DNA from 2 places in the Halomonas sp. MS1 genome. Region 1 is predicted to be linked to the other one. Evidence: predicted binding sites of a transcription regulator. Region 1 holds the regulator's gene; the other holds the start of a gene.
What was found. The regulator sigma-54, encoded in region 1, starts transcription at its own class of promoters, with help from an activator protein. The targets are predictions, from matches to a motif close to TGGCACNNNNNTTGCTNT.

Region 1 (15,793 bases):
GTGGCCGCTGGCCAGGTCAAAGACATCAACGTCGATAGCACCGGTGCTGGTGATATCTTTAGCGGCATCCAATACCAATGTACCGTTTTGCGCGGTAATGGACTGGTTGATGTTAATGTCGTTGTGGGCCTTCAGGGTGAGGGTGGTGGCGGTATTCCAGCTAACGGCGGCGTCTACATAGATGTCCCCGTTATCGCTGCCGGTGGCCACGGTTTGCAGGGTAACGTCAGTGTTGGCCAGATTGGCACTGAGGGTGTCCGCGCCAATGCCACTGTCGGTTTTCGAGTCACTACCGGTATTGATGTAGAAGTCGGTGGGGTCGATCAGCCATTCGCCGGTGTCGCCGTGGGCGGCGTGGGTCGTCACTTGTACCTCATCGGTGAAGCTAACCCTGGCCGCCGAGGTTTCGATAAAGCCGCCGTTGCCGCCATTCGGTGCCGAGGCATCCAGGGTGCCTGCTACTTCGACACGGCCACTGGTCATATCGCCCATCAGCATAATTTGACCATTCTCGCCGGTGGCCAGGGTGCGGGCCTGGGTAATGCCGGTGTGGTTGATCACGCTGGCGGTGAGGTCGTTGGCCGCTTTGGCAGTGAGGTAAACCAGGCCGCCGTCGGCGTGAATCGCACCGCCCTGTTCTATGTGGGTGGCCAGGCGCGCTTCTTCCACTTCAATCTTGACCGGGCCGCCCAGGTCGAGGGTGACACGGCTACCCGCGCCCATCAGGGTGCTGCCCTGGGGCGTTGCGATGCTGCCCGTGTTGATGATCTCGGCGGCGATCATCGCCACATGGCCCCCGGCAGCGCTGGTGATATTCCCGGCGTTGATGACCGCGTTGCCGCTGCTACCTTCGAAGGTGTAGTTGCCAGCCATGAAGTCTTCGGTGGAGATGTCCAGCGTGGAGGCGACCAGTGCCCCCACATCCACGCGTGCCGTTGAAGAGAAGTGTATGCCGTTGGGGTTGACCAAAAAGACCCGGCCATTAGCCTCTAGCGCACCGCGGACAGTGGATACTTCGCTACCGGTTACCCGGTTTAGGACGGCGGCATCCGCATTGGGCTGGTTAAAGTGAACGCGGTTGTGCTCACCAATGGAAAAACGCTCCCAGTTGATCGCCGTATGCTGGCTGGTTTGGTCAATGGTAAGCGTGTTGCCATGCGGGCTAAAGGCCGCATCACCGGCCACCACTGTACCGCCACTGGGTAGCTCGGCGTACGCATTGGAAGCGATGAACGAAAGCCCCAGGGTTGCCGCTGCCGGTATTGCGCCAATGGCCAAACGGCAAGTGCTACCCCGTGCTTTGATAGATGTTCCTACCTCCGAAATGGCTTGCCAAACACCCTTGCGATGGTTCCAGGCGATACGGTAACAACGATTCATAAACACGGCTTCCTGGTGACTCCCGTGGTTCATCATCGCTGTGTATGAAGAACAGGGATAACGGTGATGAGAGGTACTTATAAACTCCGCACCCATGTAGGCAGAATTTAAGCAGGTACTCCCGTCTATCGCTATCCCTGTAATTAGGTATATTGAGGTTAAAACCTGAATTAAGTCGGTGTGGCGATTGCCTGTTCAAGAATTGCCAAGCGCCCAGGCACCAAAGCATCCGCCACGGCGGTAATGCGTATCACGTTGGCAAGTTCTGGGTACGCCAGCCGTGCCACCAAAGCGCGTTCCGCCAACAGTTGCTGATGCACCGTCGCGGCAATGTCAGCGCTGGGTAGGCGAATGCCGATGAAGTTGGTGGCGTTGGGGAGTACGTCGGCACCCCTGGCCTTTGGCAAAATATCCTAAGGTGGAGTAGGTGTCTGCGGTGCTGGCGACGGTTTCTCCCTGTTCGTAGGTAGTGCGCAGAGCCAGGGCAATCAAGCCGTCAGCACCGGCATCTACTAACAGAGTTTCCAGCGCAATACCTTGCTGAGCACTCAAGTGTTGGCGCATACCCAGCGCTTCGGCATCGCCGTAGCAGTAAACGTGTTCGGCCAGGGCATCGCCAAAGTGTTCGCGCAGTGCGCGGTCGGGCATATCCAGGCCTTCATTAGAGCCCAGCCGATGGGGGGGGGTCCTTGCCAATGCGGCGTTCTAATACTTTGATACCTGGGAGGGGGTTATGCGGGCCTTCGCCAGTTAAGTGCTTAGGATAACGGGGTGTGCTTTGGCAGGGCATGGTAAGTCCTAAAACAGTGTTAATGAATAACTTAAAACGTTTATTATGAACCAGTCATTGAGACATGCAGGGGTTAGAGTGCCAGCGTATCGCGTAAGTGCTTGAACAGCTTGCGCGAGCTGGTCGGTGGTTTACTTTGCTCACGCTCTTTACGCGCATTGCGTACCAGTTGTCGTATTGCCTGGCGATCAGCGTTAGGGTATTCCGCCATAAATAGATCGACAGCGCTGTCACCTTCTTCGACCAACCGATCGCGCCATTTTTCTAGCCGGTGAAAGGCATGATCGCGCTGCTCTTTTTCCTGCTCGATAGCGTCGAAGACACCCTGTATGGCAGTAAGGTCCTCTTTGCGGATAAGCTTGCCCACATATTGCATATGGCGACGGCGGCCTTCATGGGAGCGGATGCGCGAGGTTTCTTCTATGGCGCGTAACATGTCGTCAGAGAGCGGAAATTTTGCGCGCTCGGCAGGTTTCATCGCGATAAGCGTTTCGCCAAGCGCCTGAAGGGCATGCATTTCCCGCTTGAGCTGAGATTTACTGGGGCGCTCTTCTTGTTCATCAATATCGAAGGGCTCGGGGCGTTGCTTAGGCATACTAGAACTCACTAATTAGTTTCGTTTGCAGCATTATATCAGGCTGCGACCACAACATTGATCCGCCAATGCGATTCAGGCGAAAAGGAGGCCAAAATGGCACAAGCATTTGATGCAGCGGCCCAGCAGGTACTGTTAACCCAGCGTGCTGAAGAGGCGCTTGCGCTGGCAAAAAAATTAGGCGCAGATGCTGCTGAGGTAGGCGCTAGTGTAGATCAAGGTCTTGGGATAAGCGTGCGTCTTGGTGAAGTTGAAACTGTTGAGCTTTCACGTGATCAAGGGATTGCCATTACGCTATATGTTGGGCAGCGCAAGGGCAGCGCCTCGTCTACCGATGCCAGCAGCGCGTCAATTAAAGCCACGGTAGAGAAAGCCCTGGCAATTGCCCGTTATACGGGTGAGGATCCTGCCGCAGGGTTAGCAGATGCGTCGCTAATGGCAACTGACCTACCTGACCTTAAAGTGCATTATCCCTGGGCGTTGACGACCGATGAAGCAATCGATTTGGCGCTGGCATGTGAGCAAGCGGGGCGTGATGTAGCGGGAATTCATCAGTCGGAAGGCGCTTCGCTATCCAGTGGTGAGGGAGTGCGAGTTTACGCGAACAGCCACGGTTTCCTCGGCACCCAGAAAGGCAGCAGCCATTCACTTTCCTGTATGCTGATTGCACAGGATGAGAAGGGCATGCAGCGCGATTACGATTATACCTCGGCTCGTAATCCTGCCATGCTTCGAGATCCTGCGGAGGTTGGCCGCGAAGCGGCATTACGCACGCTACGTCGGTTAGGCGCTCAACGGCCGCCAACAGGCACCTTCCCAGTGCTGTTCGACCCATCACTTTCCAGCGGCTTGGTAGGTCACTTGATGGGGGCGTTGGCAGGTGGGGCGCTTTATCGCGAATCCTCTTTCTTATGTGATCGTTTAGGTAGCCCGCTATTCCCGAGCTGGTTTGGTTTGGAAGAACGGCCTATGGAGGTGGGGGCGACGGCTAGCTCGCCGTTTGATGCTGAAGGCGTTCAGACTCGCAACAATCGCTTTATTGATCAGGGTAGTGTGGCCAGCTATATGCTGTCTGCTTACAGTGCGCGGCGTTTAGGCATGCAATCGACAGGTAATGCAGGTGGGGCACGCAATTTACGTTTGTTAGCGCCGCTGACGCCCCGAGATGATTTGCTGAAGCAGATGGGGCGTGGCATTTGGGTGACTGAGCTAATGGGGCAGGGGGTTAACGGCGTGACTGGCGACTATTCGCGAGGCGCGGCAGGCTTCTGGGTAGAAAATGGCGAAATACAGCACCCTATCGAAGAATTCACTATTGCCAGTAATTTGAATAGCATGTTTGCTGGCTTGGTCGCCGTCGGTGATGACATCGATACCCGTGGCAGTATTCACACGGGTAGCTGGCTAATTGATGCAATGACCGTCGCTGGTAACTAACAACTGAGCTAACAGCTCAGTTAGCACGTTGGCTGACGCTGTTTTGCTGATGTTAGTGCTCTTCGTCAAAACGTGCGTCGAACAGCGCTTCAATCGCCTCTAGCGCTTGTTCGGCGTCGTCGCCTTCCGCATGAACTCTAAGTTCAGTGCCACAAGGGGCGGCCAGCATCAATAACGACATAATGTTGGCCGCGTCTGCCATTTGTTGTTGTTTGTAAACGTGAATGTTGGCAGAAAATTGTTGGCCACACTTGACGAGTTTTGTCGCTGCGCGAGCATGAAGGCCGCGCTGATTAGTGAGTGTTAAGGTTCTTTCTGGCACTCTGGTTCCTTTTAGCCGAGTGGGGTCGTGAAGAAAAGGCGTTGCTTATTGCGCGTCTGTTGAAGGCGCGGATGTGGAGGGCTGCTGCTCACTGAGGGTGTACTGCAGGCCTAGCTCACGATGACGGAGTTGAACCTCTCCCGCTTGTTTTACCAGCATTTGCGCCAGTTGTTCCACCATGAAGACAGAGCGGTGCTGCCCGCCGGTACAGCCAATCGCAATCGTCATATAACTGCGTTGGCTATTTTGGTAAGCGGGTAGCCACTTTTCCAGCCATGTCTGGATATCATTGCGCATTTCTTCTACGACAGGATATCCCTTCAGAAAGTGGATGATATTGGCATCACGGCCAGTGTATTGGCGCAGTGTAGGATCCCAGTACGGATTTGGTAGGCAGCGCACGTCAAAGACGAGATCTGCGTCAAGTGGGACGCCCCGTTTATAGCCAAATGACTCTAGTGTCAGCGTTAATCTATCTTCACGCTGTTGGGCAACCTGATCCGTTATCCGGCGGCGCAGGTCATGAACCGACAGACGCGATGTGTCGATCATCAGGTCAGCCAGATCACGGATGTCGAGCAGGGTTTCTTCTTCTTTATTGATGGCCTCTTCAAGCGTCATGTCACTATCACGCGTAAGAGGGTGGCGACGACGCGTGGCTGAGTATCGCTCAAGAAGAATTCGCGCATCGGTGGTTAGATAGATAACCTGGAAGTGAATGCTTTTCTGGCGCAAAGATTCAAGCATTTTTGGCAGTTGCTTTAATGCAGCAGGTAAATTGCGCGCATCGATACTTACCGCTAGTTGGGGGCGTGCCCCTTGCTCACGAAGCTCATCCACCAGGGAGCTGAGTAGCATGGCGGGCAGGTTATCGATGGCACAATAGCCAAGATCTTCTAACGCTTGTAAGGCGATAGATTTACCGGACCCTGAACGGCCGCTAATGATCACCAATTGCATAGAGTTTCTCTTGGCATGCCAATAAAAATGGAGGTAAACGTTGGACTTAGTAGGCAGTGTCTAGCGGTGGACCCTTTAGCTAACAGGCTGTTCACGAATTTTTGCTGTTATAAGGTCCAATAGCTCACGTTGGCTAGCCGCTCTACGAAGCTGCTGACGTGTGTCAACGCTGTTCATGATAGACGCCACTTGCCCTAATAAGGCTAAGTGCGTGTCGTCCGCCTCTTCGGGTACTAAAAGTACGAAAACAAGGTCGACGGGATCGCCATCAATAGCATCGAAATCTACAGGCTCGGCTAACTTTAAAAAACCAGCGATAGGCGAGCTGCAGTGAGGGCTACGGGCGTGAGGAATGGCAACGCCGTTGCCTATTCCAGTGCTACCCAAACGCTCACGACCAATCAGGCGGCTGAAGACTTCTTGGCTATCTAGGCTTGGCGTGTTTTGCGCAATAAAGGTGCTGAAAAATTCCAGCACCCTTTTTTTGCTGCCCCCGGGGACGTCATACAGCACGCGCTCCGGGGGAAGTATGGTTTCCAACGTCATTGAGTTAACGCACGCCAGCGCCTTGGGCGCGAGCTTGTGCTTTTTCCTTGTGTTTAACGAGTTGACGGTCAATTTTGTCCGCTAGTGCATCAATCGCAGCATACATATCATTGTCTAATGCTTCTGCGTGTAGATCGGCTCCTGCAGCATGCAGGGTGCAGGCAGCTTGCTGACGCTCCTTTTCAACAGATAAGGTTACTTGTACGGTGGTGATGTTGTCATAATGGCGCTCAACGCGTTCCAGCTTCTCATTTACATAGTCACGCAAGGCGTCAGTCAGATCTACGTGATGACCAGTGATATTTACTTGCATTGACGTGCTCCTTATCCATCGGACTGTTCTTCGATTGTAACCCTTTTTGCGCTATTGCAAAGCCCCTAGACAGACTTTGTCTCGTTAGCACTGTTTTATTAGCGTAAACGGCGGCGCTCGCTTGAAGAGGGAATGCCCATCGACTCGCGATATTTGGCCACCGTTCGCCTTGCTACATTAATGCCACCCTCTTCCAATAGCGCCACGAGGCGGCTGTCTGAGAGCGGTTTGCCGGGCGGTTCATCTTGCACCAGTTTTTTGATTCGAGCCCGGATGGCGGTGCTGGAATGACTGTCGCCGCCGTCCTGGCCACTTACTTGGCTGGAAAAGAAGTATTTGAGTTCGAACACACCGCGCGGGGTATGGATATATTTCTGGGTGGTGACCCTGGAAATAGTAGATTCATGCATTTCAACGGCGTCTGCGATGTCGGCTAAAATCAGCGGTTTCATGGCTTCTTCACCGTGTTCCAGAAAGCCTATTTGGCGCGCTATGATTTCTCGGCCCACCCGCAGTAGCGTATCATTTCGACTTGAAAGGCTCTTGATGAGCCAGCGCGCTTCCTGGAGATGCTCTTTTAAAAACTGGTTATCTTGGCTCTTGTCAGCCCGTTTGATGAGGCTTGCGTAGTCAGGTTGAATGCGCAAGCGCGGCAGTGCCTCTGGGTTTAGCTCCAGGTGCCATCCTTCGTGGTCATGGCGGACGACTAAATCTGGCGTTACATAGCTGTCATCTGTGTCGCCAAAGGCACTTCCTGGGCGAGGATCAAGGCTGCGGATCAAGCGAATGACGTCATCAAGCTGCTCATCATCCAGGCTTAACCGCCGCTTTAGCAAACGCACATCATCCTTACCGAGCGCTTCAAGAAATTGACGCACTAGCCGCTTGGCAGGCATCAGCAGCGGTGTATCTTCGGGTAGTGAGGCGAGCTGCAGCATTAAGCACTCCCGCAGGTCGCGCGCAAATACACCGGTGGGCTCAAACTGTTGAAGGCGCAGCAAGGTTGTTTCAACTTCACGCTGGCTAAGGCCTTCATGCCCTTGGGCTTTAAGTCCTTCGCGAATGTCATTGAGAGGCTGGGTTAGGTAGCCGTTGGCATCCAGTGCATCGATGAGGCTTTCAGCAATGGCATGGTCGCGTGGTGAAAAATCTGTCATGGCGAGTTGCCAAAGTAAGTGGCCATGCAAACTTTGACCCGCGGCTTGACGCTCAAAGTCAGGCCCCTCGCTGCTGGTGCCATGGCTGCCTAGGTCTTGATAAGTGTCTGACCAGTCACTGTCAGTAGAGAGTTCATTAGGAATGCTTTCGGACCATTCAGCTTCCTGGGGTTCACTAACGGCCTGTTCGCCGAACTCATCTTCCTGCTCAAGCATTGGATTGGCATCAAGTGCTTGCTGAATTTCTTGACGGAGGTCCAGCGTTGATAGCTGTAACAGGGCGATGGCCTGCTGCAGCTGAGGTGTCATGGTCAGCTGTGTACCGATACGCAATTGAAGAGAAGCTTTCATGACCATCTGAGAACCACTCGTTAATCAGAAAGCTCCACCCTAGTGCGAGTTATGGCTTGGTGCAAGTGCAATAACTATGCCACCACTACTATTTTTTCTGCAGGTGGCTGTTTACAGGCGGAAATCAGCCCCCAAATAAACGTCTCTTACCCGCTGGTTGTTGAGAATTTCCTGAGGGGGGCCACTGGCGATGATATGACCGTCACCTACAATGTAGGCAATATCGCAAATATCTAGTGTTTCCCTGACGTTATGATCAGTGATCAGCACGCCGATATGGCGTTTTTTGAGGGCTCGAATGATCGTTTTAATATCACCCACTGAGATCGGGTCAACGCCGGCAAATGGCTCATCAAGCAGAATAAAGGCAGGCTCTGTCGCGAGGGAGCGTGCGATCTCAACACGTCTACGCTCTCCGCCCGAAAGACTCATGCCGAAGTTGTCACGAATGTGCGTGATGTGGAAATCTTCGAGTAGCGACTCAAGGCGCTGCTCCCGGGCGTTACGATCGAGTTCTTTACGAGTTTCCAAGATTGCCATTATGTTGTCGGCGACAGAAAGTTTGCGAAAAATAGAGGCTTCCTGAGGCAAGTAGCCAATACCTGCCATTGCACGTTCGTGCATGGGGGCATGGGTTAAATCAAGCTCGTCAATGCCAACCTTTCCCGCATCAGACTTTACCAAGCCGACAATCATATAAAACGATGTCGTTTTGCCAGCGCCATTGGGGCCTAGCAGCCCTACCACGCTGCCTTGAGATATCTCTAGGTTAATATCTTTAACGACACGGCGGCGTTTATAGCTTTTGGCTAGGTGGCGAGCATAAAGGGTTTTTATCGGCGCTGATTCTGAGGCTGTGGTTTGAGGTGCAGGCTCTGCGTTATTTGTCGCCACTGGACACTCCTATTGTTCCGGCTGAAGAGTCATGCGGATACGTTGTGGTTCACTACCACTAACATCAGAACGCGCCTGAACCACACCTTGGTCGATAAAATACTCTAAGCGTCCACCTTCAAAGCGATCTGCTTGCTGGGTCAGTTCCGCTTGGTCAATGAGCTCTACCCGACGCTCGGCAACATGATAAATAATGCGCTTTGCCCAGCCTTCCATTGGGCTAGCTTGGTCTTCGAGCTGGTTGCGTATATAGGCTCGTCCACCGGTTGCAACGGCGCGCGATAGCTCGCCAGCATCGTTGCGCTGAATCTCAACGCGATCTCCGCGCAGTTGCATATTGCCCTGCCGAATATCGACGTTGCCTGAATACACAGCAGTGCCTGCGCGTTGATCGAGATCTAAACGGTCAGCCTCTACTTCTACGGGGGCTTGGCTTTGTGCCATGACCGGTAGCGCTGCCGCTGAAATGGGTAGTGCAATGACGAAGAGTGCCGTGCGAATAAGAGCGTTCATCGCGACTCCTACTGAGAACGAGTGGCAGGCGGGTGAACGCCGCGCACGTTATTGGTTAAGCGGATCTGGCTATCATCCAGCCATACATCCATGCGTGAAGCGCCAATGCGCTGGGGCGGTTGCTGAAGTATGGTTTCGGCATCGCTCCAAGCATGACGGGTGGTGCCATCATAATGTAATAACTCTGTATTCAGCTGCCAGCCCTCGTCGGGTGCAAGTAATTGGGCTGAGCCAGCTAGCGTGAGCACCTGCGTGTCAGTATTTAGGGTGCCGGTCTTCGCCGTCGCTAGCCATTGACGCTCTTCGCTATCGAATAGTGTTGCCCTGGGGGAGAAGACATCTGTCATCGCCGTTTGAGGGGTATGGACTAAGCGCGGCGTCGTCAGCGACTGCTGGATGGCACCGGTGTCACCAAACAGAGTGATTTCTGCATTCTCTAATACATGGCCGGGCTCTTGAGCGCGAGCCTCAGCGTCGATTGATTGGTCTTGAGGGCCGCGTGGATCCAACCATACCAGTATGCCACCTAAGGCAAGCACCATGATGGTTATCCAAATGCGTTTTTTAACCCAAAAGCGCATTACGATTGGCCGTGCAGGTACGTATCTAAAACAGCATCCCAATGGCCTTGAGACATCAATAAAGTGTCGCAGATTTCACGCACAGCGCCGTGGCCACCAAGCCGGTCGGTGATCCAGTCAGCGTGGGTATGCATATAATCAGGAGCATTAGGGACGGTGATGCCTACGCCAGAACGTTTCATTGGAGCAAGGTCGGGTAGGTCGTCACCACAATAAGCAACCTGCTCAAGCGTAATATCTAGGCGTTGGCAAAGCGCGCGTAGCGTAGTGAGTTTATCCTCGCACCCTTGATACACATGGGTAATGCCTAACGACGCAGCACGTTGGCTGACCATGGGAGAATCACGCCCAGTAATTAAGGCAACATGGATTCCGACGCGCTTCAAAAGTTTGAGGCCGTGGCCATCTTGGGTATGAAACGCTTTGATTTCGATACCGTCAGCTTGGAAATAGAGGCGGCCATCGGTAAGTACGCCGTCAACGTCAATGGCAAGCAATTTTACGCGACGAATCCGGTCTTGTAGAGCGTCAGGTAGGGCCATGAAGCCTCCGTATTATTAATGTCTGAAAGGAATGATTAAATGACACCGCTAGCAAGTAAGTCATGCATATGCAGCGCGCCAATGGGGCGCTGCTGATCATCCACGACCGCCAGTGCGGTGATTCGACTGTCTTCCATGATGCGTACCGCTTCAGCTGCTAACACATCGGGACCGATACGTTTTCCAGGGCGTGTCATCACATCATCAACTAGGACGTCACGTAGGTCATGAAACTGATCCAGCGTTCGGCGTAAGTCACCGTCGGTATAAACGCCGGCAAGGCGTCCTTCGCTATCGACGACGCAGGTAAAGCCCAGCCCTTGGCGAGTAATTTCCAACAGTGCGTCCCGTAGCGGGCTGCCTAATGCTACTTGGGGGAGGCGTGATCCGTTGTGCATTAAATCCTTTACACGCAAAAGTAGGCGTTTGCCGAGGCTTCCACCTGGGTGTGAGAGCGCAAAATCTTCCGCGGTGAAGCCACGTGCTTCTAATAATGCCACGGCTAAGGCATCACCTAAGGCAAGTGCCGCAGTGGTTGAACTAGTCGGCGCTAAGTCGAGAGGGCAGGCTTCGCGTTCAACGCCGCTATTAAGGTGAGCATCGGCGTGTTTGGCTAATGTGGACCCCGGGCGTCCCGTCATGCTGACAAGGGGGGTTCCTAGGCGTTTCAACAGCGGAAGCAGCGCGGTGACCTCTGCGGTTTCGCCAGAGTTCGAGAGGGCTAGCACAACATCTGCGCGGGTGATCATACCGAGATCGCCGTGACTGGCTTCACCTGGGTGTACAAAAAAAGCAGGCGTACCGGTGCTTGCCAGCGTTGCAGCTAGCTTGCCCGCAATGTGGCCGGACTTACCCATGCCGGTTACCACTACGCGGCCCTGGCAGGCAAGGATAAGTTCACAAGCGTGGTCAAAACTCTCATCAAGCTTTGCCTGAAGCCCACCGATAGCGGCTTGCTCAATTTGCAGTGTGCGCAGCGCACTTTCACGCAGTGGGCTAGGTGTCGATAGTGGCTGGCGCATGAGGGCATCTCTTTTCATAAGCGGTCAAAAGTAGGTCGCTAAGAATAACATCTTGGCGCGGTTTGTAGGTAAGGCGCGTATCCTACTCCTCAGTGCGGTTGCAATGAGCGCATCTGTTACTGTGAGTAGCGTTCAGTTACGATGTTCGATAATATTTCGAAAACACTGTTTTTTAAACTGTCTGTGCTTTTAAACTAGCTGTTTTTTTGAATTATTTGTTTTTAACTAACTCATGCGTAGCCAGCATATACTATTGCTGCTGCGGCAAGACGACCATCAAGGCCAGCCAGCCCATGACCGATGCTCCCTTCATCGAAATTGAAGATTTGTACTTCTCGCGGGGTGATCATGATATTTTTCGCGGCATCAATATGACGATTTCGCGTGGCCAGGTAACGGCCATCATGGGGCCAAGCGGCACCGGCAAGACGACCCTTTTAAAGCTAATTGGTGGGCAATTAACGCCTGACCGGGGGCGAGTGCTAATCGATGGTCAAGATGTCCATCGCCTATCGCGTAAGGCCTTGTTTACGCTGCGTAAGCGTATGGGTATGTTATTTCAGAGCGGCGCACTGTTTTCGGATCTTGATGTATTTGAAAACGTAGCGTTTCCGCTTCGGGTGCATACTGACTTGCCTGACCCTATGATACGCGATCTAGTACTTCTTAAGTTACAGGCAGTGGGTTTGCGCGGGGCTAGGCACTTGTCGCCTGCTGAGCTTTCGGGGGGGATGGCAAGGCGTGTGGCATTGGCACGGGCGGTAGCGCTTGACCCAGAGTTAATCCTTTATGATGAGCCTTTTGTCGGGCAAGACCCCATTTCTATGGGGGTGCTTGTACAGCTAATTAAGCGGCTGAATCAGGCACTGTCGCTTACGTCAGTGATCGTTTCGCACGATATCAAAGAGACCCTCAGCATTGCGGATTATCTGTACCTCATTGCCGATGGGCAGGTGGTAGCCTCTGGCACGCCAAGTACCTTAGATACGAACCAAGATCCCCGAGTAAGCCAGTTTATTCATGGTGAGCCAGATGGGCCGGTGCCGTTTCACTATCCCGCTGAGACGCTTTACCGCGATATTCTAGGCCAAGCCTCCGCAGGGAAGGTGCGTTAAATGCAATCAAATATTAAACATGCTATTTCGCATGTTGCTCGGCTGGGGCAAAAAGGGTGTGATGCCTTAGAGTCGTTAGGGCGCGCAGGTGTCTTTCTTGCTCAGTCGGCTGTAGGGGTGCCTTCTCGGGAAGGGTGGTCGCTGTGGCTGCGCCAAGTGCACTTTGTCGGTGTACTGTCTCTGGCTATTGTGCTGGTGTCAGGGCTGTTTATAGGCATGGTGCTTGCGCTACAGGGGTATACCATTTTGGTTGACTTTGGGGCAGAGCAGGCGCTTGGCCAGATGGTTGCTCTTTCGCTTCTTCGAGAGTTGGCGCCGGTGGTTGCTGCGCTACTGTTTGCTGGGCGCGCGGGCTCTGCGTTGACGGCGGAAATTGGCCTGATGAAGGCGACTGAGCAGTTAACCAGCATGGAAATGATTGGCGTTGACCCACTGCGCCGGGTTGTGGCGCCAAGGCTGTGGGCAGGTTTTATTGCGCTACCCATTCTGACCGTTGGTTTTAGCGTGGTGGGGATTTGGGGTGGCTATCTGGTTGGTGTGGAATGGCTGGGGGTTTTTGAAGGCTCTTACTGGAGCAATATGCAGGCTAGTGTTTCGTTTGTTGATGATATCGGTAATGGAATCATCAAAAGCCTTGTATTTGCAGTGGTCGTCACCTGGATTGCGGTGTTCCAAGGGTATGACTTAGTGCCTACCTCTGAAGGTATTTCACGTGCGACAACACGCACGGTGGTGTATTCATCGCTTGCTGTTTTGGGGCTGGATTTTGTATTGACCGCCGTGATGTTTGGCGGCCTTTAATGGGTGGAGCAATAACATGAAGCGCAGTAAAACCATGGAGTTTGGCGTTGGTCTGTTTATGCTTGCGGGCATTCTGGGGCTTGTTTTTTTGGGCTTGCGCGTAAGCGGTATGACGCTTTCAACATCGTCCGACACGTTTCGTCTTGAGGCCAGTTTTTCCAATATTGGCAGCCTGAAACCACGTGCGCGAGTCACCATGGCCGGTGTTACTGTGGGGCGGGTAGAGGCCATTGAGCTTGATACCGAGTGGTATGATGCGCGGGTGGTGTTGAGCCTCGATAGCGACCTTGAAGGTCAGCTTTCGCAAGATACTACTGCGGCTATTTTGACGGCTGGGCTGCTCGGTGAGCAGTATATTGGCCTGAGCGTTGGCGGCGCTCCTGAAGTGCTTGAAGAGGGGGATGTTATTCGAGACACCCAGTCTGCCTTGGTGCTCGAAGAACTTATCCAGCAATTTGTATCCAATATGGTTACTAACTAAGCAGCGTGGGTGCTGTCAGTTGTCATGAGGTGACTTTAATGAAAGATAATAGCGTAATGTTGGCCCGTCGTTGGCTCTGTTTGATAATGCTGGCGGTTGTTCTGCTGCCTTTTGCTGCCCAGGCTCAGTCGAAATCGCCAGAAGCGTTGGTTCGTGACAATGTCAATGAGTTCATGGAGCAGATTAACGGTAGAGAAGATTATTACGCCAATAATCTTGATGAACTTAAAGCGTTAGTCAACGATAGTCTGAATGGTGTGGCGGATTTTCGTTATATTGGCGCTAGCGTGATGGGCAGCTACTTTCGCAATGCAACGCCAGAACAGCGTAGTCGGTTTGCCGATGTCTTTCGTCAAACTCTGATCGACACGTACACGCGTGGCCTCGTGACCTTTGATTACGATGAGTTGAGAGTGTTGACCGACCAGCGCGGCCAGCGCTATGAAGATCAAGCTAGTGTTGATATGGAAGTTGTTGCCACTAATGGTCAGGTTTACCCCGTTAGTTACAGTCTGCGACTTTCAGATGGTGAGTGGAAAGTAGTCAATGTGATTGTTAATGGCATCAATTTAGGGCTGACCTTCCGTAATCAGTTTGACCAGTCGATGCGCGAACATAACCGAGACTACGATGCCGTCATTCGTAGCTGGTCACCCGAAATTGGTGTCGACGAGCTTGAGCAAGGGGGCAACGCGTGACGACGCTGTTATCTACGCCCTATGTTTCGCTGATTGCGCAGTCTTGCGCGCTGGCGGTTCAGGGTGATCTCAATGTCAATGCAGCGGCCGAAGTGGCCGCTGCAGGCGTTAAATGGCTTGAAAGTACTCGATTAACGGATGTTGTCCTCGATTTTTCAGGCGTTTCAAAGGCGAGTAGCGCGGCGATTAGCGTTCTGTTTGAATGGCTGCGTGCGTGTCACTCGCTAGGCATTGTCGTTACCTCGATTGCATTGTCTGCTCCGCTTGAGCGTTTAACGTCGCTCGCTGAGCTCGATGCGCTAATAGGTTCGCCCAACGCTGAAGCGTGAGTGTTCGTCTGGCATCGCCAAGCGTGCCGCTTTTCTTTATCATGTTCCCCCTGTTCCTCTCTAATTCAACGACCCCCTATTTCAACCACCTAGTTTAATGACCCAAAGGAGTTTCCTGTCTTATGCAACCCAACGAGGTAAAAGCACTGCTTGAGTCCCGCATCGATGGATGTGATTTTCATATCCAGGGTGAAGGCTGCAATTTTCAGGTGATCGCGGTTGGCGAAGCTTTTGAAGGTCTTTCTCCTGTAAAGCGTCAGCAGCTGGTCTATGCGGCGCTAAATGACGAAATTGCATCCGGCGCTCTGCACGCCATTAGTATCAAAACGTTTACTCCGGCGCAGTGGCAAACTGCACCGGAAAACGCATAGTAGCGGCTTCTCTATGGATAAATTAATCATTACCGGCAATGGGTCGGTAGATGGCGAAGTGTGGGTGAGTGGCGCTAAGAATGCGGCGTTGCCAATTTTGTGTGCCAGCCTTTTGGCAGATGGTCCGGTCATTATTGGTAATTTGCCTCATTTGCAGGACATCACTACGACGCTGGAGCTGCTAGGGCGGATGGGCGTTGAGCCGGTGATGGGGGAGAAGCTCAGTATCCAGCTTGACGGCTCTCAGGTAACGCAGTGTCATGCTCCCTATGAACTCGTTAAGAAGATGCGCGCCTCCATTCTGGTGTTAGGCCCGTTGTTAGCACATTTCGGTAAGGCAGATGTTTCTCTTCCAGGCGGGTGCGCCATTGGTTCACGTCCGGTGGACTTGCATATTCGTGGTCTTGAGGCGATGGGCGCAGAGATCCGCGTTGAAGCGGGTTATATTCGTGCCCGAGTTGATGGACGCTTGAAAGGGGCGACTATCTTCTTTGATACAGTGACGGTAACGGGTACTGAGAATCTGCTGATGGCGGCAACGCTCGCTGAGGGCACCACTATTCTTGAAAATGCTGCACGCGAGCCAGAAATTGTC
Region 2 (15,793 bases), 2.3 Mb from region 1:
CAATGCAGGACGCGTTTGTGGCCGCAGTTCAGCAATGGCCGATTAACGGTTCACCCGACAATCCTCAAGCCTGGTTAATTCGTACCGGCTACCACTGTGGGGTTAATCAGATTCGCCAACGCAGCACGGCACGCCGCCGAGCTCATTTGCTGTTACCCGCCGAAGAGACTCTGGATCTAGAACCAGCGACGATCCAAGACGATGCACTGCGCCTATTGTTCACCTGTTGTCATCCAAGCCTGAACATGGAAGCCCGCGTGGCATTAACCCTACGGGAAATGTGCGGCCTCACCACCGAGCAGGTGGCGAGTGCGTTACTCATGAAACCCACTACGCTGGCGCAACGCATCGTGCGCGCTAAGCGCAAAATTCGTGATGCCCGCATCCCCTACGCGGTGCCTGATAGCGAAGCACTCCCCGAGCGCCTGCCGGATGTACTCCAGGTGATCTATTTAGTGTTCAACGAAGGCTACTCACGCAGCATGGGCAGCCAGGTCGTTGATGTCAGTTTAACGAAGGAAGCCATGCGCCTCGGTGAGGCGTTAGCAAGGCTGCTACCCAGTGGCGAGGTGTTTGGATTGATGGCACTGATGCGGCTTAATGATGCTCGTCGCGATGCACGCCAAGACAGCGCGGGTGACTTAATCACCCTGGACGAACAAAATAGAGATTTGTGGCACCAAGAGGACATTCGTAGCGGCATCGAATGGCTTGAGCAGGCGCTGATGCTCACTCCAACCGGCTACTACACTCTTCAGGCATCAATTGCCGCGGAACACTCACAGGCTAGCAGCACCGAACAGACCGATTGGGAGAGAATCGTGAGGCTCTACAATGCGCTATGCCGCCGTAACACCTCCCCCATTCTGGCGCTGAATCGCGCAGTGGCCATTGCCATGAATGGTGCGCTGGCAACCGGCTTGCAGCTTCTTGATGAGTTAGCGCATCACCCACAAATGGGCCGCTATCATCTTTTTCATGCAGCACAAGCGGATTTGCTGCGCCGCCAAGGCCAATATGATGCAGCGCGCAGTGCCTATCAGCAGGCACTTGTGCTGGCGACGCTTGATCCAGAGAAGCGCTTTTTGCTAAAGCGTTTACACGAACTTGAGCAAGCTCCATAAACACAGCGTGCGTCGGGATTACAGGGTTGATAGGGCCTGGCTATCCCGTCCAACACTGAGATGTATTGTCACAGGAAGTAGCTCCCGCAAGCACTCACTTAGTCCCGAATAGAGATCGACATGTCGCCATAGATATTTGCCTGGACCGCAGGGCGTCGTAGGTACTCATGGGGAAATCCTAGAGGCACCGCGCTAACCTCGTCGAGCCGCGCCTGTTGGTCAACCGTCAGTTCCAGTTCGAGTGCATCCAGGTTGGCTTCAAGCTGACTTATCGATCGCGCCCCAATGAGCGGCGCGGCCATACCAGGACGGGCGAGCAGCCACGCTAAAGCCACGGTGGCAGGTGATGTATTTTGTTCCGTAGCAACCCGCTTCACTTCATCGATGATGCGAAAGCTGCGCTCTGGGACAGGGCCAGCCTCATTCACTATGGCGGCACGGCTGCCGCTGACCACGTTTTCAGGTGCGAGTTCGGCACGACTGTATTTCCCTGTCAGAAGTCCACTCGCCAGCGGTGACCAGGGTATGATGCCCATCCCCATTTCACGTGACATTGGAACCAAGTCACGCTCCACGCTGCGCTCAATCAGATTGTATTCTAGCTGCATCGCAATCACTGGCGACCAGCCACGAAGATCTGCGATAGCCTGCATCCGTGAGGCCTGCCAGGCAGGGATATCTGACAGTCCCAGATAAACGACCTTTCCCGCCGCCACCAGATCATCCATGGCGCGCAGAATCTCTTCTACCGGTGTAGTGAAATCCCAGGCGTGCAGATAAAGCAGGTCGATATAGTCGCTGCCGAGTCGGGTCAAGCTGTCTTCCACCGCACGAACCATGCTCCGTCGGCTGTTACCTCCGGAATTAGGGTCATTGGTGCGCATTGGCAAGGTGTATTTTGTAGCGATGACCAAGCGGTCCCGCTTCCCTTGGGCAAACCGGCCAACAAAGGACTCGGAAGTGCCCCCGGTATAGTAATTCGCCGTATCGATAAAGTTGCCGCCGTGGTCGACGTAACGATCAAAGATAGCGCGGGAAGTCGACTCGTCGGCGCCGAAGTTCCATTCCGTACCGAAAGTCATGGTGCCTAGCGCCATAGAAGATATTTTCAGGCCCGAACGGCCCAGTAAGCGGTAATGGTCGAGCTGCATGGTTTTTTCCTCAGCGGTTGGTTTCCTCAATGGTAGATTTGTTCTTAAATTGACAGAATACATCGATATATTTATGAACTATGAAGCTGTAATAAATAATGAAAAGTAGTGATGTGGCAGAATTGCGTGCCTTCGTGGCAATCATCGAGCGCGGTAATTTCGCGCGAGCGGCGGAATGGCTCAATGTTTCGCCTTCAGCACTCAGCCAGACGATTCAGAGGCTAGAGGCACGTCTGGGACAGCGCCTATTGAACAGGACTACCCGCACCACACGACCAACTGAGGCGGGGCAACAGTTGTATGAGCGGGTTTGGCCCGCCCTGAGAGAGATCTCAGCGGCTCAAGCGCAGTTACAGGAGCAACAGGATGAGCTTGGCGGTCGGTTGCGGATCAATTCGTCATCCACTGGGGCTGCTTATGCGCTGGCACCACACCTAGCGAGCTTTGCCGAGGCTTACCCTGGAATTGAAGTCGAGATCGTCATCTCTGATCGTCTGGAAGATGTGGTGGCTAGTGAGTGCGATGCCGGGCTGCGACTCGGGGAGAGCCTGGAACAAGATATGGTAGGAGTGCCGATGAGCAATCCACTACGTTGGATTGCGGTGGCATCGCCAGTCTATCTGGCTCGTGCAGGCACGCCGGAACATCCCGCTGCTTTGAAGGAGCATGCCTGTATCAATATTCGCTGGCCCAGTGGAGGACATCTCTTCCAGTGGGAATTCGGCTGCGAAGGGCGATCCGTTCGAGTAGCCGTGACCGGTCCGCTGTGTACTAACGATGTTGCAACACGACTGCGTGCGGTCAAGGACGGCCTTGGTATTGGTTATTTCCTTGAGCCGGAGGTGTGGGACTTGCTATCGGCCGGCGATGCCGTTGAGGTGCTAGGGTCCTGGTGTCCGAGGGAGCCGGGATTCTACCTTTACTACCCGGGTAACCGACTGGTCACGCCACAGCTTCGAGCTTTCCTCGATCATGTCGCGGCGCGCCGTCAGAAGATAGTTGCTACGCAATAAGATCATTTAATCCGCATCCGATGGCAGGAGGAAATCAACCAAATAGTCCGATCACTAAAAATAATATCTAGCCTATGTCGATTTCCGCTCGCCCCAAACTACTAGTGAGAGTACCCCCTCTGATCATCCAGGAGACTCTCAATGAAATTCATGCTAATTCGCCGTGCCGATACCAATACCGAAAATGGCGTTATGCCCTCCCAGGAATTGCTTGCCGACATGGCTGCGTATAACCAGCGTTTAACGGAGGCAGGTGTATTTTTAGGCGGTGATGGCTTACATCCAACCAGCGATGGCTGCCTGATCCGCTTCGATAAGGGTACTCCCACCGTTATCCCAGGGCCTTTTTCGCACCCCAGTGAGCGCATTGCCGGCTACAGCGTACTAGAAGCACCCACACTTGAAGAGGCCATTCATTGGGCTCAGCAGTGGCCCGCCCAAGATGCCGATGGCAACGTGACGCTTGAGCTGCGGCGCTACTTCTCGCTGGAGGATTTTGAGCCCGGTGCCGGCATTGAGCAGCACCGTAACCTTGCCCGTGTGCCGGATGCCATGAACGTGCATGTTGCCTTTCCCGGCACTTGCCGTGAAGCCATGCAGTTTTATGCCGACGTCACTGGTGGCCAGTTGGAATGCCTACTGACTTACGCTGAAACGCCTGCCGCTGAACACGTACCGCCTGCCCTTCATGACCACGTTATCCATGCCTCGCTGAACCTGCGTGGACGCCGCTTGATGGGTGCCGATATGGCGGCTGACTGCTATACACCACCTCAAGGGGTAGAGATTCAATTGGAGTATCAGGATATTGAGCAAGCCGCACGAACCTTTGCTCAACTAGCGGAGGGTGGAAAGATTGTCATGCCGTTCGAAGCGACCTTCTGGTCGCCAGGGTTCGGCATGGTAACCGACCGCTTTGGCGTCGGCTGGATGGTCAACGTTCCGTCAGAAAACTGCCCCTCAGCCACCGAAGGAGACGCTCCATGAAGTACGTTGCGCTAGTGTATTACCAAGAGCAAATCATCAATGCCATGAGCGAACAGGAGTGGTACGACCTCAACCAGGAGTGTATCGCGGGGGTCGAGCGCCTGAGCGCCAGCGGCAACTACCTTTCCGGGCAGCCGTTACAACCAACGGAGACCGCAACCACCGTGCGCGTGCGTGATGGCGAGACACTGATCTCCGATGGCCCCTTTGCCGAAACCAAAGAGCAACTGGCTGGTTTCTACCTACTGGAAGCTCGCGACTTGAATGAGGCACTGCAGTTGGCTAGCCGCATCCCGCCAGCTCGGCTGGGCAGCATTGAAGTACGCCCCGCTCGAGAACTCCCACCCAAAGCAAACGCAGGAAAAACAGCATGAACACTACCGCCACACCCTATGTCGATGGCTTCATCGCTGCCGTGCCGACCGCTAATAAATCTGAGTTTATTGAGCACGCCCGCGCCGCCGCAGAAGTGTTCAAAGAGTTCGGCGCACTGCGAGTGGTAGAGTGCTGGGAAGATGATGTTCCCGAAGGCGAGGTCACCTCGTTCTCCATGGCGGTTAAGCGAAAAGATGACGAAAGCGTTGTTTTTTCATGGATAGAGTGGCCTTCCAAAGCGGTACGCGATGTCGCTATGCCAAAAGTCATGGAAGATCCACGCTTACAAATGGACGTTAATCCCATGCCCTTTGATGGCCAGCGTCTTATTTATGGCGGCTTTGAAAGCATCATGACGATGTGAGTACACCGGGCCGTTTCACTCAATAGAAACGGCCCGCAAGCCCTTCCTCTTGGTAAGTGACTCCCCCTAGCGCAATCCCATAGCGGCTAAAACGCATCTTAATGGCTCCTTTCATATTGATGTCATCGTTCATCGTTAGCGTGCCAGAAAGGCCTGACAATGTGGTGACATCAATGACAAACCAACCGCGCAAACCGCTCAGCGACGAAGAAATCGCCTACTTAGAGGAACTGGCTAACGGCAACGCATTAGCCAAGCAGCGTCGCCGCGAGAAAAAGCGCCAAACGCCAGCGACAAAGAAACTCTTAGACTAACCACGCCTTACCAAGGCGTATTCATGCACGCTTTCTAAAACCACTTAATTATTATCATAGATAGCATAACGCAAAAAGCCGATGTACTTTTAGCACATCGGCAAAACGATCTTAATAAGTGACTTAAACGCTAAGGAAGCTATTTATCATTTAAAAGTGATAGCGAGCACCTACTGCATAATACAGATCATCTTCGAAGTTATTATTGGCATCTTTATTAGCATCATTTAGCTCGACAAACACATCAAAATTGTTAGAAACATCGTAATGCGCCGCAGCGGCCCAAGCATCGCGATCCTTATCAGCGTTGTCTACGTCAATGTTGTAATAATCGAGATAGAAGGTCCAAGCGCCGGTGGCAAAGCTACCACCTAGGCCTACTGTGTCGAAACCGCCTCCTCGCTTATCGTTATCACCACGGGTTTCATAACCTAAACGCGCAGAGAAAGCGTCATTAATGTCGTACTCGGCCGTAGTACCAAAACGTGTTTCACCGTTGCCACCGCCACGCACGGAATCTTCTACATAACCGAGTGCTAAACGTAAGGGGCCAGTCGCGTAAACGACGCCACCTTGTGTGGCGATAACGCTACCTTCGCTAGACTGCTGCGCTTCAGTGAGGCCACGCTCAGAAAAGTGTTTTGCTGAGAAAACAGCCTGAAAACCGTTGATTTCAGGCGTTTTATAGCCAAGTGAGTCGCCACGCGCCTGAAGACCACCGCCGGCAAATTCATAGCCACGCTCTACATAAACATCGAACGGTGTCATCACGTAGTTATCGTAGTAACTGTTATAGTTACCCGCCATGAACGTACCGTACTGCTTACTCTCGAGACCAAGGTAGCTATTACGCACTTCGTCAAAGCCCGGGCGGCTGCGCTCATCCCCAGTAAAACGCCACTCTACCCGTGCAAACGCGCGCAGGTCAGCGTTGATTTGATGGCCTGCCGTAAAGCGCAAACGAGAACCAAAATTACGGAACTCTTCGCCATTATCAACGCCATTTTTTTCACCACCGCCTTCAAACCCCATAGCGATGCGGCCGTAGATATCTAGCGTCGTGCCGTCTTGGTCATATACCACCGCTGCTTGAGCCGCAGAGGCACCCAACAAACCACTAATAGCTAGAGCAAGTGTCGCCTTTTTAAACATGATTGATCCCATTAAAGTAGTTAGCGCTTGTTATCAGCACTTTTAGTTACAAGAGAATTCAGATACCGAAGTCTTCTAATTCAATTTCTTTTCAACCCAAGATTCGTCAGAAAAGGGTCGTCATAAAAATCGAAAAATTATGTTTAAGCTGCTTACCGAGCTTTTAATTGCGCATTGCGAAGGCACAATCGAGGATATGTTTACCTCGTCGTCAGCTACCTTAAAACCGATATATGTCATTCTTCTTAAAGTTTTATTTTTTAGCGCTTTTTTTGATAACTATAAAAATGCAACCTAATCGACATCTTGATCTGCTACGACATCACCATTCACTAGCGGCTTCACCATTAAAAATGGTGGCCTGTCATCCCATGTTCACCAGGCTGTCTTGGCAGTGTCACTGTCGCTACGCATAGTCAATGAAATAGTGAATGAAATAGTGAGTAAAAACGTGATAAAGGGATGGATCGCCCATGCGACTCTGTATCGTTAGCGAAACATGGTCACCAGAAATAAATGGTGTTGCGCATACCTTAAATAGGCTATGTCGTGAACTCACTCGGTTGGGGGTAACAGTGGATGTTATTCGCCCTAAACCAAGCATGGCTGCCAGCGCCATCAATGTTGCTCAAGAGCGTTCTCAAGGGCTTTCTCAAGCACCGTCTCAAGAACAGTATCAAGAACCCTACCAAGAACCGTCCCAAGAGCTTCAGGTTCGGCGGTTAGCGCTACCGGGTTATAACGCTGTGCAGATTGGCCTTGCCAGACCTTCAAAACTTCGCCGTTTCTGGCAGAAGCATCGTCCCGATTCTATTTATCTGGCAACCCAGGGCCCGCTGGGCTGGGCAGCTCGACAGGCTGCACGCCAACTGAACATACCTTTAGTGGCTGGCTGGCATACTAATTTCGATCACTACTGCCATGACTACGGGGTTTCCTGGCTAGCTGCCGCCACGCGGCGATATTTACGCTACTTCCATAACGGCTGCGACCTTACCCTTGTGCCCACTCAACAACAGGCTGAAGCGCTACGCGCTCAGGATATCCGCGGTGTAAAGGTACTCTCACGCGGCATTGATGGCGATATATTTTCCCCAGCCCACCGCGACGACACCCTACGCGAACAGTGGGGGGTTAGCGAACATCAACCTGTTGCGCTGTATGTGGGCCGCTTAGCTCCAGAAAAAAACCTCGCGTTACTGCAAGAAACGCTGCAGGCCATGAGTGACGTACGCCCCGATATGGCACACGTCATTGTTGGCGATGGCCCAGGCCGCGCTCAGTTACAAAAAGCGCTACCAGATGCTCATTTCACCGGTTTTGTGAATAAACAGGCACTAGCACGCCACTATGCCAGTGCCGATATGTTTATTTTCCCCTCTCAGTCAGAAACATGGGGAAATGTGGTGACTGAAGCCATGGCCAGCGGGCTGGCAGTCGTGGCCTATCACCACGCCGCCAGCGCTGAGCTGATCCAAAGCAGGCACAACGGCATCACCGTTCCCCCTGGCGATACGCTTGCCTTTCAACAGGCTGCCGTCGCGTTATGCCAGCACCCTGCTGACTACGCCCGCCTAGGTAGAACCGCCCGCCTACGCGCGCTAGAGCAAAGCTGGCCGGGAATCGCAGAGCAGTTCTTACGCTATTTACAAAACGCCCAGGAGGCTCACCATGCGTCCGCGTCCGCTTGTCGTATTCGATCGTCTTGATGTCTTTGAATGGCAGCTTTGCCAACGGGTAACACACCTATCGCTTTATCGCCCCTGGCGGCTAACGCTGCAAACGGCAAGTAAGCTGGGAGACTGGCCTGTCTGGGTATTATTAATCGCTGCACAGCCCTGGTTACAGCCTAACGGTGCTTGGCGAATCATGCAGTACAGCGCCATCGCACTGTTTGCAGTCGCTATTTATAAGTTGGTAAAAACGCGGCTGTGTCGCGAACGTCCGTTCATCACCTACCTCGGTGGCGTCCACTGTGGCGAACCTGCCCGAGACAAATACAGCTTCCCCAGTGGTCACACCATGCATGCGGTGATGTTTAGCGTGTTGGTCGCCGCTCATACCCCCTGGTTGCTACCTATTGTGATTCCCCTTAGTTTACTGATTGCCATTTCGCGGGTGGGGCTTGGGCTGCACTATGTCAGCGATGTCGTTGCTGGCGCAGCCATGGGCTATGGCTTTGCGCTACTGAGTCTTTATTGGATGGGATAACCCTCTGCGGTTGGCCGCTCAACGCCGTATCAATAAAAGCAAAAAGCCACCAACGTGGACGCAGGTGGCTTTTGGTATTGTCGATTAACTATCTATTGTTTTAATTATCTACATATCGGGAGGCATATCGTCACGATCCTCTATTGTGGTCATAAACGATGTCTTGAACATCATATAAAGACCGACTCCCGAAAACCCTAGAAACAGCACAAACATGCATAACATCAATACCATCGCCATAGCGCTTGTCCCTGGAAGTGTGCGGCTGCGACGTTGACGTCTTCTAACCGCTACATTTTGGTTTACACCAGAGGATAGACCAAAATGTCACGCTTAATGATACAAAAGTTGTTCAAAAAATATGGAAAAGTTAAATATACATAAGAATCAAAGTGTTAAAAACAATTAATTGACGCAAAAAAACCACCTCGCTTTCACGAGATGGTGATTTTGCATCAATGCTGTTCCCTGGCGGTGATGATCAGCGTTTCCTTACACTGATAAGGGTGAGCAGGCTAAATGTCCTTTCACATCCTTTTGCTAATATGGCTCCATGCCTTCCCTAATTACCTATTAGCCTGCTCACGCTTGTTTACTCATTGTGGCTAACGTTGCTGCGAAGCGTTTTTGGCGATTAATTCCACTTAAAAATTAGAGTAACAACACTACGGCTGTAGTCAGGTTATTGCAGACAATAGGCCAAGTGCCATTTTTAACAACAAAACATATCAAAAACAATATCTTAAAAACTAACCGCAATACCAGGCTAAGAGATAAACGCCGCTATTTCATGGCTAAAACTGACACATGCGACAAAATCACACGGCCAGCCAGCGCTCAAACGATGGGAAATTGATGGCACCAACTGCCTGCAACGATTATTTTTAATGACAGCGTAGCTAAAACCGCTCTACAAGTGCCCAGTTGATGAGGATTCCTTCGATGAAGCGTGCAATGGCGATCAGTTTATTGATGATGGTGACACTTCTGCTCATAAGTGGCTGCAACACTATTCGCGGCGCAGGCGAAGATATTGAACGAGGCGGCGAAGCTATTCAGCGCTCCGCAAGTAGCTAATGGCCATGGTGACGATTTACCTTTCACACGGCCTGGAAAGCGGGCCTGGTGCCCTGAAGGTGCAAGCGCTAAAAGGGGTTGCTGAGCAGTTTGAGAACTGCGAACCCGTCGTCATGGACTACCGTGGCTTAAAAGAGCCGCAGGAGCGTTTAGCGCATTTACTTGCCGTGATTGACGAACGCAACGACACACTGGCTAACTGTGTTTTAGCGGGTTCCAGTCTCGGCGGATGGTTAAGTGCAGCGGTGAGTGCCCAGGAACCTGTGTTAGGTTGTTTTTTATTAGCCCCTGCTCTTGGTTTGCCAGATTACCCGCAAACCTCAATCACACTGCAAGCACAACACACGCATATCATTCATGGCTGGCGAGATGATGTCGTACCGCCAGGCCCAGTCATTGAACATGCCCGCTGTCAGCGACTTTCACTACGCATGATTGACGATGACCATCGCCTGCAGAACAGTCTCGATACAATACTTTCCGATTTCGAGCGGTTTTTAGAGCTGTGTCTTCAATAGCGATGTCTTTAAAAACTATCTCTTTAAAAACCATGCCTTTGAAAATAACGCTCTTAAAGCCGCGCTATTTAGCTCAACATGGACCGCAAACGTACTTCTGCTAACGAAGTGTTACAACAAATAGTCGACATACGCCAAGCAAAGCTATACAAATGATGTACAAACAACAGGAGAATACTCATGCTTGGTCTATTTAAACGCGATCCCAAGAAAAAACTTCAGCAAGATTACGAGCGTAAATTACAGGCCGCAATGCAAGCTTCGCGCAATGGTGACATGAGAGCTAACGCCACATTGACGGAAGAAGCAGAAGCTATTCTGACTGAGATCAATCGCCTTAAAGCAGAAGAACGCTAGGACACAACGCCCATGCGCCACCATTTCATCGCTGCCATGACTCTAGGCTGGCTACCTTTAGTGGCCCATGCCAGCTGCCCTCTTCCTGGCCAGTGGTGGCAATCGCAACATGTCGTTGCTAACAGCGCTGTTTTAGCCCAAGCAATACAGCACCAGGTTGTCCTATTGGGCGAGCAGCATGATGACGTTGACCACCACCGCTGGCAGTTGCACACCCTAGCGGGGCTTTACGCACTGCGTGACGATATGGTCATCGGGTTAGAAATGCTGCCCCGGGAAGCGCAACCCGCACTCGATGATTGGGTTGCGGGCTTGTTATCCGAAGAAGCGCTGTTGGAACAGTCCGGCTGGGAGGAGAACTGGGGGTTTGATGCTGATCTTTACTTACCCATTCTCCATTTCGCGCGTGTTCAACAGATTCCTCTGATCGCCCTAAACATCACTCCCGAGCTGCGTCAGCGCTTAGCTCGTGACGGCTTCAGCAGCGTGCCTGCCGACCAGCGACACCATATACCTGCACCGTTACCGCCAAGCGCTGGCTATGAAAGGCGCTTAAAAGAGGTATTTGACCAGCATGCAATGGGTGACGACGACCCCGCTATGCTGAAACGCTTTTTACAGGCCCAACTTAGCTGGGATGTCGCGATGGCTGAAGAGCTGGCTGACGCCGCCTTGGAGGGCAAATTGGCCGTTGGCTTAATGGGTTTAGGCCATGTAATTTACCAAGATGGTGTGCCCCACCAACTTGATGGACTGGGGATAGATCACACCTTCAGCTTACTGCCCTGGTCAACAGAAACCTGCGAGTCACCCGACTCTGCATTAGCAGATGCTGTTTTTGTACTGCCAGCGGCGGAGTAACCGCTGACAGATTGGTTGCGAATAGATGGGTTGCGAATAGATTGGTCGCTAACAGGTTATTTGTTAAAAGAAGGGTCGGTTAGGCATCATCTGCCAGCGCAGGCAGCAGCGTTTTCAATTTACGGGTAAGAGTATTGCGCCCCCAGCCGAGCAATTCGGCAGCTTCCCCTTTGCGCCCACCGGTATGTTTCAGCGCCGTTTCAATCAGAATGCGCTCAAAATCCGGCACGGCTTCTTCCAGCAGATGGGTATGGCCTTCTGCCAGAGCGTGGTCAGCCCAATCCCTGAACGCGGAACGCCAATCGCCATAAACACTACCTTCAGAAGCGCTGACCGAGAGCAGTTCTGGAGGCAAGTCCTCAATGAGAATTTCGCGGCCGGAAGCCATGACCGTTAGCCAACGGCAAATATTTTCTAATTGACGAACATTACCCGGCCACGGCAAACGGGTAAGATGCGCTTCTGCTTCGGGCGTTAACACCTTGATATCGGTGGTCAGCTCTTTGGCAGCTTCCGCTAAGAAATGACGCGTTAAACGCGGAATATCCTCCCGACGTTCGGAAAGGCGCGGCAGATGAACGCGAATCACGTTTAAGCGGTGGAACAAGTCCTCGCGAAACCGCCCATCGTCAACCAACGATTCCAGATTCTGATGGGTCGCGGCAATAATACGTACATCGACTTTTACAGGCGTATGGCCGCCCACACGATAGAATTCACCATCCGCCAACACACGCAGCAAGCGCGTTTGCGTTTCAGCGGGCATGTCACCAATTTCATCGAGAAACAGCGTTCCGCCGTTAGCCTGTTCAAAGCGACCTTGGCGCTGTTGCGCTGCCCCTGTAAACGCGCCCTTCTCATGGCCGAATAGTTCGGACTCAATCAAGTCCCGGGGAATCGCCGCCATGTTCAGCGCAATAAACGGCTTGCCCGCTCGCGGGCTATGTTGATGGAGCGCCTGAGCAACACGCTCTTTACCAGTGCCAGACTCACCGTTAATTAACACCGTGATGTGGGAGTGGGAAAGCCGCCCGATGGCGCGAAACACTTCCTGCATAGCGGGTGCTTCACCAATAATCTCAGCACTCAACCCTTCCGGTACGCTGACCGGGCGCTGACGCTCTCTTGCATGAGCGACCGCACGGCGCACCAGCGCCAGCGCTTCGTCCACATCAAAGGGTTTCGGCAGGTATTCAAAGGCGCCCCCTTGGTAAGACGCCACGGCACTGTCGAGGTCCGAATGCGCGGTCATCACAATCACCGGCAGGTCAGGGTGTGCATCACGCACCCGGGACATTAAATCCAGCCCATCAATGCCGGGCATACGAATGTCAGTCACCAGCACATCCGGTGGATTTTCTAACAATCGCTCCAGCGCGGTATCGGCGCGTTCAATACACTCTACATCCAGGTCTGGCTGCGCTAAGGCCCGCTCTAATACCCAACGGATGGCGCGGTCATCATCGACAATAACCACTCGTGCTACATCGGTTTGTGTCGCCTCAGTCATGACGCTTCTCCGGTGAAATTAACAACCAATGGAATCAGTAAACGAAATTCGGTATGCCCTGGGCGTGAGTCGCATTCGATCAATCCTTGATGTTGGTGCAAAATCGATTGAGCAATTGATAGCCCCAGGCCGCTACCTTCAGCGCGCCCAGAAACCATGGGATAGAAAAGCGTTTCACGTAACGTTTCAGGTATGCCAGGGCCATTATCAATAACCCCCACTTCACTGACTAAACGATGGCGTTCAGCACCCAGCGTAAATTGGCGCCGCGCGCGGGTGCGCAGCATAAGTTCCGGCGAAGGCGTTGCTGCATCACTCATGGCCTGTACCGCGTTACGTGCCACATTCAACACCGCTTGGATCATTTGAGATTCATCGCCAGAAAGATCCGGCAAACTCGGGTCATAATCACGACGGATCTCCACATGCGGATGCTCGGCAATCAGCAGTGCTCGCACCCGCTCTAACACCTTATGGATATTGACCGGCTCATGTTTGACGATGCGATTGGGGCCCAACATGGAGTCGACCAAATCTCGCAGCCGATCCACCTCTTCCACAATAATATGGGTGAATTCACGTAGTGCAGGATCGTCCAGATCGCGCTCCAATAATTGGGCTGCACCGCGAATCCCGCCTAAGGGATTTTTAACTTCATGAGCCAAGCCCCGCGCCAACACTTTGATGGTCTCTTGCCGGGTGGTCAGCGCTTCTTCCCGGGAAATCTGCATCAGCCGATCACGGGGCTCTACTTCGAGTAATAGTTCATCGGCTGAAAGCGGGGTCACGGTGTAGTCCACCGTTAATGGCTCGCTATTCAGCGGCGTAATACGTGCTTCGCGTTGGGTATAGGGATGAAAGGCATCCCGCGCTTTAGCGAGGACATCATCAATACTCTCATCGCCCCCTAACAGCGTGTCTAAACTAATGCCCTGCACACGGCTAAAACTCACCGCTAGCAACGCTTCCGCTGCCGGGTTCATCCAACGAACACGGAGTTCACCGTCTAGCAGTAAGACTGCGGTGGTGAGGTGTTCAAGTAAGCGCTGGTACATGGCGTATCCTGAAGCGTCGCTGTAAAAAATAGCGTTATCGAGCGTATGAAAGAGAAACTGCAAAAAGCGCGCCAATTGACCACTTGCACGGCTAATGAGCAGGGGGCGGGGATGTAGCGTGCCGTTATAGCGCAGTCCGAGCGGTCAGCCTGTCACTTATTGCACCATTATAGTGCGCATGACTCATCATCAATAAAAATACTCACCGCATCAGTGCGGCGCCGCAGACAGCGCTCTCCCCTTGCAAACAGACCTCTTCGTCTCACTATTCAGTGGTATAAAAAAACCCCGCCGAAGCGGGGTTTTAGGCCAGTCACACCCGAGGGAGTGGTACTAGCTGCTGTGCTTAGCAATCGCTCTTAACAGCTGTAGTACATATCGAACTCAATCGGGTGAGTGGTCATGCGAATGCGCTCCACTTCTTCCATCTTGAGGTCGATGTATGCATCGATCATATCATCAGTAAACACGCCACCTTCGGTCAAGAACGCGCGGTCTGCATCGAGTGCTTCCAACGCTTGGTCCAGGCTGTTGGCAACGGTCGGTACTGACTTACCTTCTTCTGGCGGCAGGTCGTACAAGTTCTTATCCATGGCATCGCCAGGATGAATCTTATTCTTAATACCGTCGATACCCGCCATCAGCAGCGCCGCGAACGCTAGGTAAGGGTTAGCAGTCGGGTCAGGGAAACGTGTTTCAACACGCTTACCTTTCGGGCTGGCGGTATACGGAATACGGATAGAGGCAGAACGGTTACGAGCGCTGTAGGCCAACATAACCGGCGCTTCAAAGCCTGGCACCAAACGCTTGTACGAGTTAGTAGACGCGTTCGTGAAGGCGTTCAGAGCACGGGCGTGTTTGATCACACCGCCAATGTAGTAAAGCGCCATTTCGGAAAGCCCAGCGTACTCGTCACCCGCGAACTGGTTTTGACCATCTTTCCAGAACGACTGGTGTACGTGCATACCAGACCCGTTGTCGCCTACCAGCGGCTTCGGCATGAACGTAGCGGTTTTGCCGTAAGCGTGAGCCACGTTGTGGATCACGTATTTCATTTCCTGAACTTCGTCAGCTTTCTTCACCAACGTGTTGAATTTAACGCCGATTTCGTTCTGACCCGCGTTAGCAACCTCGTGGTGGTGAACCTCAACGGTCTGGCCAATCGCTTCCAGGGTGTTACACATTGCACCACGCATGTCATGGAAACTATCAACCGGGGGAACCGGGAAGTAGCCGCCTTTAACGCGCGGGCGGTGCCCCAAGTTGCCACCTTCTACCTGATTACTGGTCGCCCAAGCGCCTTCATCAGAGGTGATTTTGTACATGGAACCCTGAATGTCAGATTTCCAATGGACTTCGTCGAAAATGAAGAACTCAGGCTCAGGGCCAAAGAAGGCGGTGTCGCCCAGGCCGGTGGACTGCAGGTAAGCTTCTGCGCGCTTGGCAATAGAACGCGGGTCACGGTCATAGCCCTGCATAGTGGCAGGCTCGATGATATCGCAACGCAGGATCAGGGTAGCGTCTTCGGTGAAGGGGTCGAGGAAACCAGTGCCATCTTCAGGACGAAGAATCATGTCGGATTCGTTGATGCCTTTCCAGCCCTCGATAGAGGAACCATCGAACATCTGACCATTTTCGAAAAACTCTTCATCCACGTCCCGTGCCGGTACGGTGACGTGCTGCTCTTTACCGCGCGTGTCGGTGAAACGCAGATCTACCCATTT

Region 2: a site for sigma-54 is predicted at 14,126-14,143, ahead of glnL (nitrogen regulation protein NR(II)). Genes of this name have one in related genera too.

The regions. Positions count from the first base shown of each region.
Region 1 covers NZ_CP098926.1:4,219,708-4,235,500, reverse strand. The annotation lists gene NF683_RS19675 (MBG domain-containing protein) at 1-1,380, opposite strand, end outside; partial or broken gene NF683_RS19670 (hypothetical protein) at 1,551-2,170, opposite strand; gene yjgA (ribosome biogenesis factor YjgA) at 2,244-2,765, opposite strand; gene pmbA (metalloprotease PmbA) at 2,862-4,202, shown strand; gene NF683_RS19655 (HPr family phosphocarrier protein) at 4,255-4,524, opposite strand; gene rapZ (RNase adapter RapZ) at 4,570-5,484, opposite strand; gene ptsN (PTS IIA-like nitrogen regulatory protein PtsN) at 5,560-6,030, opposite strand; gene hpf (ribosome hibernation-promoting factor, HPF/YfiA family) at 6,035-6,343, opposite strand; gene NF683_RS19635 (RNA polymerase factor sigma-54) at 6,442-7,857, opposite strand; gene lptB (LPS export ABC transporter ATP-binding protein) at 7,963-8,688, opposite strand; gene lptA (lipopolysaccharide transport periplasmic protein LptA) at 8,755-9,258, opposite strand; gene lptC (LPS export ABC transporter periplasmic protein LptC) at 9,267-9,839, opposite strand; gene NF683_RS19615 (KdsC family phosphatase) at 9,839-10,381, opposite strand; gene NF683_RS19610 (KpsF/GutQ family sugar-phosphate isomerase) at 10,417-11,403, opposite strand; gene NF683_RS19605 (ABC transporter ATP-binding protein) at 11,697-12,518, shown strand; gene mlaE (lipid asymmetry maintenance ABC transporter permease subunit MlaE) at 12,519-13,319, shown strand; gene mlaD (outer membrane lipid asymmetry maintenance protein MlaD) at 13,336-13,800, shown strand; gene NF683_RS19590 (MlaC/ttg2D family ABC transporter substrate-binding protein) at 13,839-14,498, shown strand; gene NF683_RS19585 (STAS domain-containing protein) at 14,495-14,827, shown strand; gene NF683_RS19580 (BolA family protein) at 14,950-15,198, shown strand; gene murA (UDP-N-acetylglucosamine 1-carboxyvinyltransferase) at 15,212-15,793, shown strand, end outside.
Region 2 covers NZ_CP098926.1:1,846,432-1,862,224, reverse strand. The annotation lists gene NF683_RS08410 (RNA polymerase sigma factor) at 1-1,124, shown strand, start outside; gene NF683_RS08405 (aldo/keto reductase) at 1,223-2,275, opposite strand; gene NF683_RS08400 (LysR family transcriptional regulator) at 2,374-3,288, shown strand; gene NF683_RS08395 (YciI family protein) at 3,430-4,275, shown strand; gene NF683_RS08390 (YciI family protein) at 4,272-4,649, shown strand; gene NF683_RS08385 (DUF1428 domain-containing protein) at 4,646-5,014, shown strand; gene NF683_RS08380 (hypothetical protein) at 5,188-5,328, shown strand; gene NF683_RS08375 (porin) at 5,479-6,480, opposite strand; gene NF683_RS08370 (glycosyltransferase family 4 protein) at 6,954-8,189, shown strand; gene NF683_RS08365 (phosphatase PAP2 family protein) at 8,152-8,691, shown strand; gene NF683_RS08360 (entericidin A/B family lipoprotein) at 9,634-9,768, shown strand; gene NF683_RS08355 (YqiA/YcfP family alpha/beta fold hydrolase) at 9,774-10,286, shown strand; gene NF683_RS08350 (DUF6435 family protein) at 10,467-10,643, shown strand; gene NF683_RS08345 (ChaN family lipoprotein) at 10,656-11,504, shown strand; gene glnG (nitrogen regulation protein NR(I)) at 11,584-13,014, opposite strand; gene glnL (nitrogen regulation protein NR(II)) at 13,011-14,069, opposite strand; gene glnA (glutamate--ammonia ligase) at 14,429-15,793, opposite strand, start outside.